Regions from separate parts of the Pseudomonas sp. PvP027 genome, predicted to be linked through region 1. Evidence: riboswitches for the same ligand, from Rfam matches in the RefSeq annotation. Region 1 holds a riboswitch; each other region holds the start of a gene.

Region 1 (4,946 bases):
GATCCAGCGCCTGTTCAACTTCGAATAAGCACGCCTCAGCGCTGCACGCACAGCTTGTAGCCCAGGCCATGGGCCGTATGCAGCAACGGCGTATCGTGCCCACCGTCGAGTACCCGCCTGAGGACATGAATGTTGCTGCGCAAGCTGCTGCTGTTCGGGGTATCACGGCCCCACAGCGCCTCTTCCAGCTCGCCTCGCTTGACGATATGCGGGCTTTTGCGCATCAACAGTTCCAGCAGTTTCATGTTGGTCGGGTTGAGCTTCAAAGGCACGCCTTTGCGGGTGACCTCAAGGGTGTCCAGATCGAACTGCAGGTCGGCAACCACCATCATCCGGTTGTCCTTGCGCTGCCGCCGGCTGACTATCGCGTCTACCCTGGCGAGCACTTCGGACATTGCAAACGGCTTGGTGATGTAGTCGTCGGCCCCCACCTTGAAACCGGTGAGCCGATCATCCAGTTCATCGCGCGCGCTGAGCATCACAATCGCGACGTCTGACTTCGAGTACTGGCGCAGGCTGTGACAGATCTGATTGCCGTCGATGCCTGGCAGCATGATGTCGAGAATGATCGCATCGAAGCGTTTCGAGGCGGCCAGATGCAGCCCGCTCAGGCCATCCAGCGCCCCTTCTACCGCATGCCCCCTGAGCTCGAAGAATTCCAGAAGGTTATCGTGGATATCACGGTGGTCTTCAATAACCAGAATGTTCATTGCGCGCCTTGTCATTTTTCTACCCGGCCGATCGGGACCCTGTTGCCAATGCGTCTGCAGGCCCAGTGACGAATGCGTCCTGCCTGTCGACGGACACTGCCTGGCGAATCGGCTGTTGCAACCTGGATCGACCGTAGAAGCACAAGGCAACCAGCAGCGTGCTCAGCCACACCACAATACCCGCCCAGAAGGTGTGCGACATGAAGTGCCAGCCTTGCAGCACCCGCGTGGTGCCGTAAATCATCCCGAGCAGGAGAATGGCCGCCAGCAGAATGTTCGAATGCCGCCAGCAGTAACGACGAGCTACGAAGTACAGGGCCAGCAAACTGAATGCGCTTGACGCATGACCGCCCGGCCAGCATCGCCCGGCGCCTGCCTCGTGCAGCAGGTTGAAGTTCCTGAACCACTCGATGTGCGCCTGGCTGCCACCGTACAAGGTGGTCTCGACGGGGCAGTAAACGCTGGTATGACTTTTCAGGTAATGGATCATGCCGGTGCTCAGCGCAAAGGCAACGACGACAAAGAAGAAATCCAGCCGGTGCCTGCGTGCAAAGCGCAGAAAGGTGCCCAACCGAGAGCCCGTCAGCCGCCTCGCGAGGCGCGAATCATCATGTTTTTCCAGCAATGGCCAGACAAAGGACAGCATCGCACCAATGATTGCCAGCTCACCGGTCCAGTTCGGGATGATTCGCGCCCATCTGTGCGTGATGTTTTCGAACAGATGGCTCTGGCCGATGGGAAACACCCCAGCCGTCGAATCAAAAAACAGGTTACTCAGTTGCCGGTCGATCGTGGTCAGGTCGAAGGTGACGAAGACCAGTAGAGCGAAAAACACAGGCACACCCAGGTTTATGCCGTAAAACCGCAGCCTGGCGCTGGAAGATGTCGTCAATTGAATTGCTCGCTGTTGAGGTTTGCCCATTGCCCGGCATTCAGGGCGCCAAGAATTTTCGGCTGGTGGGTGCCGTCTATTTGCACGAAAAACGCCTGGGCGTACTCACTGGAGCGCTCGCCGCCAGGTACGCCGACCTTACGTTCGAACTGGTCGATGCAGCCACTGTGCGTCACCAGCACCATGTTCTCGCCACTGACCTTGTGGGCCTGCACAGCCTTCATGAAGCCGCTGTCACAGTCGTTGATCCAGTCCTGGCCGGCCACCGCGTGCCCTGCCAGCAGTTGCGCAGTCTGTTGCGTGCGGGTCTTGGGGCTGGCGATCATGCGCGCGTGGTCCATGCCCATTTTCTGCAACCCGGCACCTACCGCCAGCGCGGCATCGCGGCCGTTGAAGGTGATGCCGTCGGCGTCACTCATGCACGGGTTGCTTGAACGATCACAGCGCTCGGCGTGGCGAATCATCACGACCACATTGCCTTGTCGCCAGTGCTCGCGAAGACCGGAAACGCTCAGGTTGCTGCCGACCCCCAGGTCCACCACATGCACGCCCGAGAACGCCGAGTAGAACCAAGCGCAGATAGCCGTCAGCACGACGGCAACGGACATCGATACGATGTTCCGATGCAATTTGTAGCGCTGGCGAATGCTCGAACCGGGAAGTACATTTTTGTTGATTATCGTGTCGGTCAAGGGACCACTCCTGCCATGAACCTATGTGTGGCGTTGACCCGCTCGGTGCCCGAGGCCTTCGCCGCTCCCATGCAGGCAAGATAGGTTCAGCATCGTCCCGACTCAGTGAAGAAGATGTGAAAAACGTGTTGTGGCCGAGCGCCATGTTTTTCGCGCGAGCGCTCTGGAATGAGGGTTTGCGATTTTCCGGACGCGAACATGAAGATAATTTAAGCGTTTTCCCCGAAAGCACCGTGCCCATCGGGACGGTCTGGGCCTGACCTATGCGTCTGCTGCAGCTGCGGCGCGCAAAGGATTAGCCACTAAAACGCTTATCGTTTACCATGCCGCGCGTCGGTTTCCGAGAGGAACTAACAGGGAATTCGCACGCCTTCTTCCACCAGGCGAAAACGAAACTGCCCCCGCAACTGTAGGCACCGAGCCTGCTCCATGACTGCCACTGGATCGTGATCCGGGAAGGCCGGAGCAAGGCGATGACATGCCAGTCAGGAGACCTGCCGACCCGATTCAACCAACTAACCGGCGGGGTGTCCGGGAAGGACATCCGCACGCGTCGGCATTACCTGTCGTGCCCGGACATTATCCGGGGATGTGTTTCCTGATATGCATTGCGCCCTGGCACCTGCTCCAACGGAGACCGCATTCCATGTCGCTGCCCCGCCTCGCCGCACTCGCTGTCAGCCTTACGTTGTCCACCCTGGCCCTCGCCGCACCCACCCAGTATCCGCTGACCATCGAAAACTGTGGCACGCCCCTGACCTTCACGCATGCGCCAGCCAGGGCTGTGACCATTGGCCAGGCCGGCACCGAAATGCTTTATGAACTGGGCCTGGGCGACAGGCTGGTCGGCACCTCGCTGTGGTTCAACAACGTGTTGCCACGCTTCAAGGCGCAGAACGACAAGGTCGAACGCCTGGCCGACAACGACCCCAGTTTCGAAGCGGTGATTGGCAAGCGACCGGAACTGGTGGCCGTGCAACTGGAATGGATGGTCGGTAAACAGGGCGTGGTCGGCACCCGCGAGCAGTTCCATGACCTGAAGATACCTACTTACATCCTGCCTTCCGATTGCGAAGGCAAGGACAATCTGGTCGGTGCCGATGGCACACGCCTGGAGCCGTTCCGCATCGAGACCATCTACAAGAGCATCGAACAACTGGCGCAGATTTTCGATGTGCAGGATCGCGGCGACGCGCTGGTCACAGACCTCAAGGCCCGCCTGAGCGCGGCGATTGCCAACGTCAGGCAGAACAAGGCGAACGACGTCTCGGCGCTGTTCTGGTTTTCCAGTTCCGACCTCGCCAGCGACCCTTTCGTGGCAGGCCGCAAAGGCATCCCGGACTTCATGCTCAACAGCCTGGGCATGCGCAATATCGTTAAGTCCGACGAGGAGTGGCCAACCGTGGGCTGGGAAACCATCGCCAAGGCCAACCCGAGCATTCTGGTCATCGCCCGCATGGATCGCCGCCGCTTTCCGGCCGACGACTACCTGAAAAAAATAGAATTCCTCAAGTCCGATCCGGTGACCCGCAACATGGATGCGGTCAAGCATGACCGGATCGTGATCATCGACGCCGAGGGCATGCAGGCTGGCCTGCGTCTGTTCACCGGGTTCGAGGAACTGGCTGACGCCGCCAACCGTTTCAACGCTGCCAAATGAGATTGCCGATAGCGTTGGTTCATGTGCTCTGGGTCTCGGCAGTGCTGGTGCTGGCGATCATGATCGGCGCAGCGATCGGCGAAACCTCGATCAGCCTGAGCGTGGTCTTTCAGGTGCTGGCCAATAAAATCTGGGCCGCCGGCTATGTGCTCGACCCTATAGATGAAGGCATCGTCTGGAACTACCGGTTGACCCGCGCCATTGTCGCAGCCGCCTGCGGGGCCGGGCTGGCGATCTGTGGTGTGGTGTTGCAATCGTTATTGCGCAACCCGCTGGCAGACCCGTATCTGCTGGGGATTTCCGCAGGGGCCTCGACCGGCGCGGTACTGGTCGCGATTCTGGGCTTCGGTGCAGGCGCGATCTCGATGTCTGCGGGCGCCTTTGCCGGTGCTGTGGCAGCGTTTTCGCTGGTTGCCCTGCTGGCGCACTCTTCACGCGGCACCACGGCAGCCGGGCAGATCATTCTGGCCGGGATCGCCGGTTCGCAACTGTTCAATGCCCTGACCTCTTTTCTGATCACCAAATCCGCGAGCTCCGAGCAGGCACGCGGCATCATGTTCTGGCTGCTGGGCAACCTCAGCGGCGTGCGCTGGCACTCGGTCTGGCTGGCAGTGCCGACGGTGCTGCTCGGTCTGCTGGTGTGCCTCTGGCACCGGCGAGCGCTGGACGCATTCACCTTCGGCAGCGACTCGGCGGCGTCACTGGGAATCGCGGTACGGCGCGTGCAGATCATCCTGATCGCCAGTGCTGCGCTGGTCACCGCAGTGATGGTCTCGATTGTCGGCTCCATCGGTTTTGTCGGGCTGGTGATCCCCCATGCGGTGCGTATGCTGGTCGGTGTCCGCCATGCCCGGCTGGTGCCGCTGAGTGCCTTGAGCGGCGCACTTTTTCTGATCGCTGCCGACATCCTCTCGCGCACTCTGATCAAGGGGCAGGCGCTGCCGATCGGCGTGATTACCGCACTGATCGGCGCACCGGTCTTCGCTTTGATT
Region 2 (4,946 bases), 120 kb from region 1:
CCAGCGCCGCGCCAGTTGCGCGACGAAATCCATCCGGTCGGGCTGGGCGCGGTAGCAGACCACGTCCGACTGACTGCGCTCGCTGTGCCAGGCCAGGTCCTTGAAACTGATCGGCCGACTGATGATGCGTCCGTCGAGCTCAGGCAAGGCAATGTGCATCGCCAGATCACGAGCGCCAAGCCCCTGTTCGCTGGCCTGCCAGGCTGGCTCGTTGTCCTGCGCGCAGATGGCCTGAATGACCGGCACGTTGCGTCGAAACGGACGCAGATGCGGCGCTTCCGGGCTCGACTGGGCAAAGCCGGTGGTATTGAGGATCAGCTCGGTTTCAGCCTCATCCAGCCAGTCCTCCACCTGAGTGAAACAGCCTGGCTCCTTGAGGCTGGCCACGGCGATGGGCAGCGGGTTGATGCCTTGCGCCTGCAAGCGCACACAGAACTCGTCGATGAAACCGGTATTGGCGGCCTGCAGGTGCGAGCGATAGAACAGCAGCGCCACCACCGGCTGCTCGGCAAGCCAGTCTGCCCGCCAATCGGCAAGCTGCGCACTTGCCAGGCGAGGATGGTAGATCGCCGTGCGCGGCAACGGCGCAGGCTCGGCCCAGGAATAATCGCGGTCCAGCCAGCGGCTGGCCATGCAGTTGTACAGTTGCAGCGCGTTTTGCAGGCCGCCCTGACGCAGAAACTGCCAGAGTCGGTCGCGCTCTACGGCAGGCACGGTGCTCAGATCACTCAGTTCCGGATCAGGACGGTCATCACCGGGCACCAGAATGACCTGAACGCCGCGTGCCGCGAGTTCCATGAGCCGCTCGACGCCGTAGCGCCAGTAGCCAATACCGCCGTGCAGAGAAATCAGAATGACCTTTGCGTGACGCAGCACTTCATCAACGTAGAGGTCGACAGAGGCGTGATTCTGGACCTGCATCGGGTTGGCCAGACGCAGGCTCGGGTAGTCTTCGGGGAGCTGCCGGGCAGCTTCGGCCAGCAGTGCCAGGCTGGAGTCGCCACTGCAGAGAATCACCAGCTCGGCCGGGGTCTGGCCCAGATCGGCAATATTGTCGTCAGGTACGAAACCGCCGGGCTGGGTTCTCAGTAAATGCATGGGTTAGCCGACAATCGCAGCATTGAGTTGCGCTTGCAGGGCCACGGCATCCAGCTCCTGACCGATCAGCACCAAGTGCGTGGCGCGCTCTTCATCGGCACGCCAGGCGCGGTCGAAATGCTTGTCGAAGCGAGTCCCTACACCTTGAATCAGCAGGCGCATCGGCTTGCCGGGAATGGCCGCGAAGCCTTTCACACGCAGAATGCCGTGCTGCACCACCAGTTGATTCAGTGCATCGAGCAGGACTTTTTCATCGGCTTGCGGTAGTTTCAGGGAAATCGAATCGAACGCGTCGTGATCGTGGTCATCATGATCGTCATCGTCGTGGTGATCATGGTGGGTCTTGCGAGCATCGATATGCAGCTCGGACTCGGCACCGACACCCAGCAGCACGCTGATCGGCAGGCGACCACTGCTGGCTTCGATCACCTTGACCGCAGGCGGCAGCTCCTCGGCAACTTCGGCACGCACTGTCGCCAGACCTTCGGCGTCGATCATGTCGGCCTTGTTGAGGATCACCAGATCGGCGCTGGCCAGTTGATCGGCAAACAGTTCGTGCAGCGGCGACTCGTGGTCCAGGTTGGGATCGAGCTTGCGCTGCGCATCGACCTGATCCGGGAAGGCGGCAAAGGTACCGGCCAGTACCGCCGGGCTGTCGACCACCGTGATCACCGCATCGACTGTGCAGGCGTTGCGGATTTCCGGCCACTGAAAAGCCTGGACCAGCGGCTTGGGCAGTGCCAGCCCCGAGGTTTCGATCAGGATATGGTCCAGGTCACCACGGCGCGCGACCAGTTCGCGCATGACCGGAAAGAACTCTTCCTGCACGGTGCAGCACAGGCAGCCGTTGGCCAACTCGTACACCCGGCCGTTGGCTTCTTCTTCGGTGCAGCCGATCGTGCACTGCTTGAGGATTTCTCCATCGATGCCCAGCTCGCCGAACTCATTGACGATGACCGCGATGCGCCGCCCTTCGGCGTTGTCGAGCATGTGCCGCAACAGGGTGGTCTTGCCCGAGCCGAGGAAGCCGGTAACGATGGTGACGGGAAGCTTGGCCAGTGTTTTCATCAGGTGCCCTTTGGCAATGCGGCGGGCAAACAGGACGAGAACCGCATGCATGACACGCGGATCGGATCGCCACCGGATCACCCCGCCCGGTTGTAGTGAGAATTCTCGGAGGCCGCGGCATGCGTGGCCCGTTCGAGGCAGGTCTCCTGGCTCACGGCGGCGTGCGGCAGGCAATGAACAACGTGCCGACACGCATTCATTGCGCCTTCCCGCCGCAGCAGTGGCTGTGCAATGAACATGACCGTTTACAGTTGCGGGGGCAGCTGCGGCATGTACCGCATTCCCGTCTTAGCTCCACTGGGTGATGTTTTACCCAGGGAGAACCTCGAACTAGCAAGGCTACGCAGTGACTGCAGACAGGTCAATCGTTCAGATTGACGCTGCCCCGCCGCCCATGCTCTCCTGTGCGCCTTGTTTCGGGTGCCCCTCACGGGGTGAAACGGGAAACCGGTGCGCTCGTGTTGTCGAGCAAGTCCGGTGCTGCCCCCGCAACGGTAAGCGAGAGTAGGTCTGATCCACTGTGCCGCTGGCATGGGAAGGTGACCTTGCAGGCTTTGACGCACTGACGTCGCGGCCCCTCGCGAGCCCGGAGACCGGCCCGATATGCTTGCAATGACAAACCCGCGGTGGGCGGGCGCAGTTGAAACCTCCGGCGTCTGCCGGCAGGTTCTCTTGCGCGTGGCCCGCTTGCCAATCATCAAGAGGGAACGCCATGTCGACCATCAGCAGCCACGCCGCCGCGCCCAGCTCCACACGCACTCAACGCCTGACAGCCGCCATCAGCGCTGCGCTTCTCGGCGCCTGCCTGGTGTACTTCGCCGGTTTCTCGCACATTGCGGCCGTGCACAATGCGGCACACGACACCCGTCACAGCGCTGCCTTTCCTTGCCATTGAGGGCGACACAATGTTCAAGCGAATCGCCTACACCGCAGGTTTCACCGGCCTGCTCGCCGCCCTGCTGCTGACCCTGCTGCAAAGCCTGTGGGTGGTGCCGCTGATCCAGCAGGCCGAGACCTACGAAAACGCACCTGCCGAGCAACTGCATCAGCACGCGGACGGCGCGATGGCCGAACACAGTCATGCCCATGACGAAGCGGCCTGGGAACCTGAAAACGGCTGGCAGCGTGTGCTGTCCACCACCGGCGGTAACCTGGTGGTCGCGGTGGGCTTCGCCCTGATGCTTGCCGGGCTCTACACCCTGCGCGCGCCAGGTCGCACCGTGCACGGCGCATGGTGGGGGCTGGCCGGTTTTGCGGTGTTTGTACTGGCCCCGACCTTTGGCCTGCCACCCGAACTCCCGGGCACAGCCGCCGCCGAGCTGAGTCAGCGTCAGTTGTGGTGGCTCGGCGCCGCCGCATCGACTGCCGCCGGGCTGGCCTTGCTGGTGTTCGGTCAGAACTGGCTGCTCAAAGCACTGGGTGTGGCCATTCTGCTCGTCCCGCATGTGCTCGGCGCGCCACAGCCGCTGGTCCACGAAAGCCTGGCCCCCGAGGCGCTGGAAGCGCAGTTCATGATTGCCTCGCTGCTCACCAACGCGCTGTTCTGGGTCGCGCTTGGATTGATCAGTGCCTGGCTGTTCCGCAGAAACGATGTGCACAACGACAATGTCGACCTGCATCAGGCCTGATCCAGCGACGCCTCAACCCGGCGCAGCACTGGTGGCCGGGCTGGGCTGTCGGCGCGGCTGTTCGGCTGCGCTGTTGCGCGACCTGCTCGAGCAGAGCCTGCAGGCACTTGGTCTGGAAATTGGCCAGGTGACCGCACTCGCGTCCATCGACCTGAAAGAAACCGAGCCCGGCCTGCTTGAGCTGGCCGGGCAACTGGCAGTGCCACTGGTGTGCTTCAACGCCGCGCAACTGGTAGCGTGGGAACTGCACCTCACCCACCGTTCTGCGCAGGTCTTCCAGAACACTGGCTGTCATGGCGTCGCCGAGGGTTCGGCCCTGGCCCTGGCGGCGCAACTGGGAGACGGTACGGCGACCCTGCTGATCGAACGGCAGAAAAGCGCGCAGGCCACATTTGCCTTGGCAATCAGCCCTGCGCACAGCGGATAATCTCCTCCGCGCTCATTCACTCCGGAGAATTCATTGACTGTCTATTTCATCGGCGCCGGCCCTGGCGATCCCGAGCTGATCACCGTCAAGGGCCAACGCCTGATCCGCAGCTGCCCGATCATTATCTACGCAGGCTCGCTGGTGCCCCGCGCCGTGCTGGAAGGTCATCAGGCCGTGCAGGTAACCAACAGCGCCGAGCTGCATCTGGAGCAGATCATCGATCTGATCAAGGACGCCCACGCACACGGCCAGGATGTGGCGCGCGTGCATTCCGGAGACCCAAGCCTGTATGGCGCTATCGGCGAGCAGATCCGCCATCTGCGCGAACTGGACATTCCGTTCGAAATCATTCCGGGGGTGACCGCAAGCGCTGCCTGCGCTGCACTGTTGGGCGTAGAGCTGACCCTGCCGGACGTTTCGCAGAGCGTGATTCTGACCCGCTATGCCGACAAGACCTCAATGCCCAGCGGCGAGGAACTGGCCAGTCTGGCCAGCCATCGGGCAACCATGGCGATTCATCTGGGGGTTAACAACCTGCAGCGGATCGTTGAAGAGCTCGTGCCACATTACGGCACCGACTGCCCGATTGCCGTGGTGCACCGCGCCAGCTGGCCGGATCAGGACTGGGCCATTGGCACGCTGGCGGATATTCAGGAAAAGGTGCAGGCCAAGGGCTTTCGCCGTACGGCACTGATTCTGGTCGGACGTGTGCTTGCCGACGACAC
Region 3 (4,946 bases), 660 kb from region 1:
GTCTATCGTGATGCGGCGGGGATTTCCCTGCCGCGTTCCACGCGCGAGATGATCGTGATGGGCGCGCCGAATATTCGTCGCGAGCAATTGCAGTCAGGTGATCTGGTGTTCTTCGCCACATCGGGCGGTTCGCAGGTGTCCCACGCGGGGATCTATGTTGGCGAAGGCCGCTTCGTGCATGCCCCGGCCAGCGGCGGCACGGTGAAGCTCGACAGCCTCGACAAGCCTTACTGGCAGAGAGCCTATCTCAACGCCAAACGCGTGATTCAGCCGTCCAGTCTGGCGCAGAATCGGCCGTAGCGCTTCGCCTGCCCGCGATCTGGCCAGAACTTATCGTGCGACGCTCCGCGTCCTCTTGACGACGCAGAGCGTCGAGAACTGCATTCCCACGCTGGAGCGTAGGGAACGATGATCTCAACTATCGTGCGACGCTCCGCGTCAAACCTCTACGCTCCGCGTTACTGAGCTGCCTTGGCTGATGTCACACGCCAGATCTTGTTGCCGACATCGTCGGCCACCAGCAATCCGCCGCGCTGGTCATTGACCACGCCAACCGGACGACCCATGGCTTTTTCATCCTTGTTGAGGAAGCCGGTCAACACATCGACCGGTGTGCCGTTGGGTTTGCCGCCACTGAATGGAATGAACACCACCTTGTAGCCGCTGTGCGGTTTGCGGTTCCATGAGCCGTGCTGGCCAATGAACAGGCCTTCGTTGAACGGTGCAGCCAGTGTCTTGCCGTCGGCGAACACCAGGCCCAGCGAAGCGGTGTGCGGACCGACTGCGTAATCCGGGGCAATCGCCTTGGCGACCAGTGCCGGGTTCTGCGGCTTGACGCGCTCGTCGACGTGCTGGCCGTAGTAGCTGTAAGGCCAGCCATAGAACGCGCCGTCCTGTACCGAGGTCACGTAGTCAGGCACCAGGTCACTGCCGATCTCGTCGCGCTCGTTGACCGCTGTCCACAGCTTGCCGGTCTTCGGTTCCCAATCCATGCCGTTGGGGTTGCGCAGGCCGGAAGCGAAGATCCGGTGGTTGCCGGTCGCCGCGTCCACTTCCCAGATCGCTGCACGACCTTCTTCCTTGTCCATGCCGTTCTCGGCCACGTTGCTGTTGGAACCCACGGTCACGTACAGCTTGCTGCCATCCTTGCTGGCGATGACGTTCTTGGTCCAGTGGTGATTGAGCGTGCCGCCTGGCAAGTCGACTACCTTGGTCGCCTGCGCGCTGATCGAGGTCTGCCCGGATTCATACGGGAAGCTGATCAGGCGGTCGGTGTCGGCGACATACAGCTTGTTGCCCACCAGGGTCATGCCGAACGGCGAATTGAGGTTTTGCAGGAAAACCGTGCGGGTCTCTGCAATACCGTCCTTGTCCACGTCGCGCAGCAAGGTAATGCGGTTGGCGCTGGGCACACCGGCACCGGCGCGGCCCATGACTTTCTCCATCACCCAGCCGCGGATGCCCTTGGAATCATCCGGTTTGGCAGGCGAATTGGTTTCCGCCACCAGCACGTCACCGTTGGGCAGCACATACAGCCAGCGCGGGTGGTCGAGGTTCTCGGCGAATGCAGCCACTTGTGTGCCCGGCGCAGCAACCGGCTTGGCGCCTTTTTCCCAGCCTACGGCGGGTGCGATGTTGACGGTCGGGATCAGCGTCTTGTTGGGCTCCGGCAGCTTGGGCGAGGGGCCTGTTCCATCCGAGACTTGCAGGGTCGACGACTCGCCGCAGGCAGCGAGGCCGCCGGCGACCAGAAGCAACACTGCATAGTGGGGTCTGAGTTTGAACATGATCGATCTCCATAAACAAGGGCGTGGTCCAGTAACTGATAGAGGCGTCGCCAACCCGCTAGGTTCAATCACGTTCCGCGGCGACGGTGTCGATTGACGCTCCCGGCCCAACCCTCTACCCTTCGCGGTTTGTTTCAGGTGCTCTGCAATCCTCGATTGGCAGAGTGAAACAGGGAAGCCGGTGTGGGTCGACAGATCCGATCCCGGCGCTGCCCCCGCAACGGTAAATGAGTCAAGGCTGTGCCTGACGCCACTGTGTTTCGACATGGGAAGGCGCACAGCCGGGGTGACCCGCTCATGAGCCCGGAGACCGGCCTGAATCACTCAATGGCATCACGGAGGGTGATGTTCTGTGCAGGGCGTTGCCGTGCTGTCCAGTGCTGTCCTTCCGTCTGTTGTCGCCTGCCCCGAGCGGAGAACCCAGATGAACGAATCCCCCGAACGCGACGAACGCCATCTGGCGCGCATGCTGCGCAAGAAAGCCGTCATGGACGAGCGTATTGCCAGCTCGCCCAACGAGTGCGGCCTGCTGCTGGTATTGACCGGCAATGGCAAGGGCAAGAGCAGCTCTGCATTCGGCATGCTCGCCCGAGCCATGGGTCACGACATGCAGTGTGGTGTGGTGCAGTTCATCAAGGGCCGTAACAGCACGGGCGAAGAAATGTTTTTCCGCCGTTTCCCCGAGCAGGTGCGCTATCACGTGATGGGCGAGGGCTTCACCTGGGAAACCCAGGATCGCCAGCGCGACATCGCCGCCGCTGAAGCCGCCTGGGCCGTGTCTCGGGAAATGCTTCGCGATCCGGCCATTGGTCTGGTGGTGCTCGACGAACTGAACATCGCCCTGAAACATGGCTACCTCGACCTTGAACAGGTGCTGAGCGACCTGCAGGCCCGTCCGCCGATGCAGCATGTGTTGGTGACTGGCCGCGGTGCCAAACCCGAATTGATCGACCTGGCCGATACCGTTTCCGAGATCGGCGTGGTCAAGCACGCGTTTCAGGCCGGTATTCGTGCGCAGAAAGGTATCGAGCTGTGAACCCTTCATCATTGAGCACATTGCAATGAGAGCCCCGCGTGATTGTCCGGCGGTATTGATCGCTGCGCCTGCCTCCGGGCAAGGCAAAACCACGGTGACCGCTGCACTGGCACGCCTGCACCGCAACCAGGGGCGCAAGGTTCGGGTCTTCAAGTGCGGACCGGACTTTCTCGACCCGATGATTCTCGAGCGGGCCAGTGGCGCGCCGGTCTATCAGCTGGACATGTGGATGGTCGGCGCCGATGAAAGCCGTCGCCTGTTGTGGGAAGCGGCCGGCGAGGCGGACCTGATTCTGATCGAAGGGGTCATGGGCCTGTTCGATGGCACGCCGTCGAGCGCCGACCTGGCCCGGCATTTTGGCGTGCCGGTGCTCGGTGTGATCGACGGCACGGCCATGGCGCAGACGTTTGGCGCACTGGCGCTTGGTCTGGCGCGCTATCAGCCTGATCTGCCGTTTGCCGGCGTGCTGGCCAATCGCGTCGGCACGGTACGCCATGCGCAGTTGCTGGAGAACAGCCTGACCGAAGGCCTGCGCTGGTACGGCGCACTGTCCCGGGAAGTCGGCTTCGAACTGCCCAGCCGTCATCTGGGGCTGGTCCAGGCCAGTGAGCTCAACGATCTGGACGTGCGTCTGGACATGGCCGCTGCGGCGCTGGCCAGTACGTGTGAAGTGGCCTTGCCGCCGGCCGTGACCTTCACGGCGCCCGACCCGGTTCAGGTCGAGCCGCTGCTGCGCGGCGTACGCATTGCCATCGCGCGCGACGAAGCCTTCGCCTTTCTGTATGGCGCGAGCCTGGACCTGCTGAGGAATATGGGCGCCGAGCTGAGTTTCTTCTCGCCGATCCATGATCGCCAGCTGCCCGACGCCGACAGCCTGTACCTGCCAGGTGGCTACCCGGAGCTGCACCACGTTGCGCTGGCCGTCAACGGCACGATGCAGGCTTCGATCAGGGCTCACCATATAGCCGGCAAGCCGATTCTGGCCGAGTGCGGGGGCATGCTCTATTTGCTCGAAGCCTTGACCGATGTCGAGGGCGTGCGCGTCGAACTGGTCGGCTTGCTGTCCGGTGAAGCGGTCATGCAGAAGCGTCTGGCCGCGCTGGCCTTGCAAGCCGTCGAGCTGCCCGAGGGCACGCTGCACGGTCACACCTATCACCATTCGCTGACCAGCACCGAGCTGCAGCCGATTGCCCGTGGCGTCAGCCCCAATGGCGGGCGCGGCGCAGAAGCGGTTTATCGCCTGGGTCGCCTGACCGCGTCCTATGTGCATTTCTATTTTCCTTCCTGCCCCCTGGCGATAGCGGCGCTGTTCAAACCATGACCGAGCAAGCGTTCAGCCCCGAAGAGCGGGCTGCGGTGTACCGCGCTATCGCCGAACGTCGCGACATGCGCCACTTCATCGGCGGCACGGTCGAGCCCGAACTGCTGGCACGCGTGCTGGCGGCCGCGCATCAGGCTCCCAGCGTCGGGCTCATGCAGCCGTGGCGCTTCATCCGCATCAGCGACCCGTTATTGCGCGGCAGGATGCAGGCGCAGGTAGAGGAGGAGCGTATTCGTACCGCCGAGGCGCTGGGTGAGCGAACCGACGAGTTCATGAAGCTCAAGGTCGAAGGTATCAATGACTGCGCAGAAGTGCTGGTCGCCGCGCTGATGGAAGGGCGTGAACAACATATTTTCGGCCGGCGCACCTTGCCGGAAATGGACATGGCGTCGCTGTCCTGCGCGATCCAGAACCTGTGGCTGGCCTCGCGTGTAGAAGGCCTGGGTATGGGCTGGGTATCGCTGTTCGATCCCGAGGCGCTGGCCGAACTGCTGGGCATGCCCGACGGCGCCAAGCCGCTGGCGATCATTTGCCTGGGGCCGGTCAAGGAATTTTATCCTGCGCCAATGCTGGCGATGGAAGGCTGGGCGCAGGCGCGTCCGCTGCATGAGCTGCTGTATGAGAATCAATGGGGAGTGAGTCAATGAGTGTGGCGCTGCTGAGCGTCGCCGGGGTCGCGCTGGATGCGCTGCTCGGTGAGCCGAAACGATGGCATCCGCTGGTGGCGTTCGGCAACTTCGCCAGTCGGGTCGAGCAGCGTTTCAACAGTGGCGGCCGCGGCTGGCGCAGTCACGGCGTCACC

Evidence for each region. A riboswitch is a leader RNA that binds a small molecule or an ion and turns the genes downstream of it on or off. The one in region 1 is predicted to bind cobalamin.
Region 2: it holds a riboswitch for cobalamin, as region 1 does, so the genes downstream of both, cobW (cobalamin biosynthesis protein CobW) here and JOE33_RS24255 (ABC transporter substrate-binding protein) in region 1, are expected to answer to the same signal.
Region 3: it holds a riboswitch for cobalamin, as region 1 does, so the genes downstream of both, cobO (cob(I)yrinic acid a,c-diamide adenosyltransferase) here and JOE33_RS24255 (ABC transporter substrate-binding protein) in region 1, are expected to answer to the same signal.

Annotation. Positions count from the first base shown of each region.
Region 1 is NZ_JAFIBK010000001.1:5,555,032-5,559,977, reverse strand. Features, by position in the region: gene JOE33_RS24275 (AraC family transcriptional regulator) at 1-28, shown strand, start outside; gene JOE33_RS24270 (response regulator transcription factor) at 36-710, opposite strand; gene JOE33_RS24265 (phosphatase PAP2 family protein) at 730-1,632, opposite strand; gene JOE33_RS24260 (histidine phosphatase family protein) at 1,599-2,294, opposite strand; cobalamin riboswitch at 2,612-2,811, shown strand; gene JOE33_RS24255 (ABC transporter substrate-binding protein) at 2,941-3,954, shown strand; gene JOE33_RS24250 (iron chelate uptake ABC transporter family permease subunit) at 3,951-4,946, shown strand, end outside.
Region 2 is NZ_JAFIBK010000001.1:5,671,501-5,676,446, reverse strand. Features, by position in the region: gene cobN (cobaltochelatase subunit CobN) at 1-1,098, opposite strand, end outside; gene cobW (cobalamin biosynthesis protein CobW) at 1,102-2,166, opposite strand; cobalamin riboswitch at 2,285-2,509, opposite strand; cobalamin riboswitch at 2,568-2,783, shown strand; gene JOE33_RS24730 (CbtB domain-containing protein) at 2,879-3,061, shown strand; gene JOE33_RS24725 (CbtA family protein) at 3,072-3,794, shown strand; gene JOE33_RS24720 (cobalamin biosynthesis protein) at 3,772-4,221, shown strand; gene cobM (precorrin-4 C(11)-methyltransferase) at 4,255-4,946, shown strand, end outside.
Region 3 is NZ_JAFIBK010000001.1:4,892,539-4,897,484, forward strand. Features, by position in the region: gene JOE33_RS21215 (C40 family peptidase) at 1-300, shown strand, start outside; gene JOE33_RS21220 (sorbosone dehydrogenase family protein) at 459-1,787, opposite strand; cobalamin riboswitch at 1,907-2,121, shown strand; gene cobO (cob(I)yrinic acid a,c-diamide adenosyltransferase) at 2,212-2,823, shown strand; gene JOE33_RS21230 (cobyrinate a,c-diamide synthase) at 2,849-4,144, shown strand; gene bluB (5,6-dimethylbenzimidazole synthase) at 4,141-4,791, shown strand; gene cbiB (adenosylcobinamide-phosphate synthase CbiB) at 4,788-4,946, shown strand, end outside.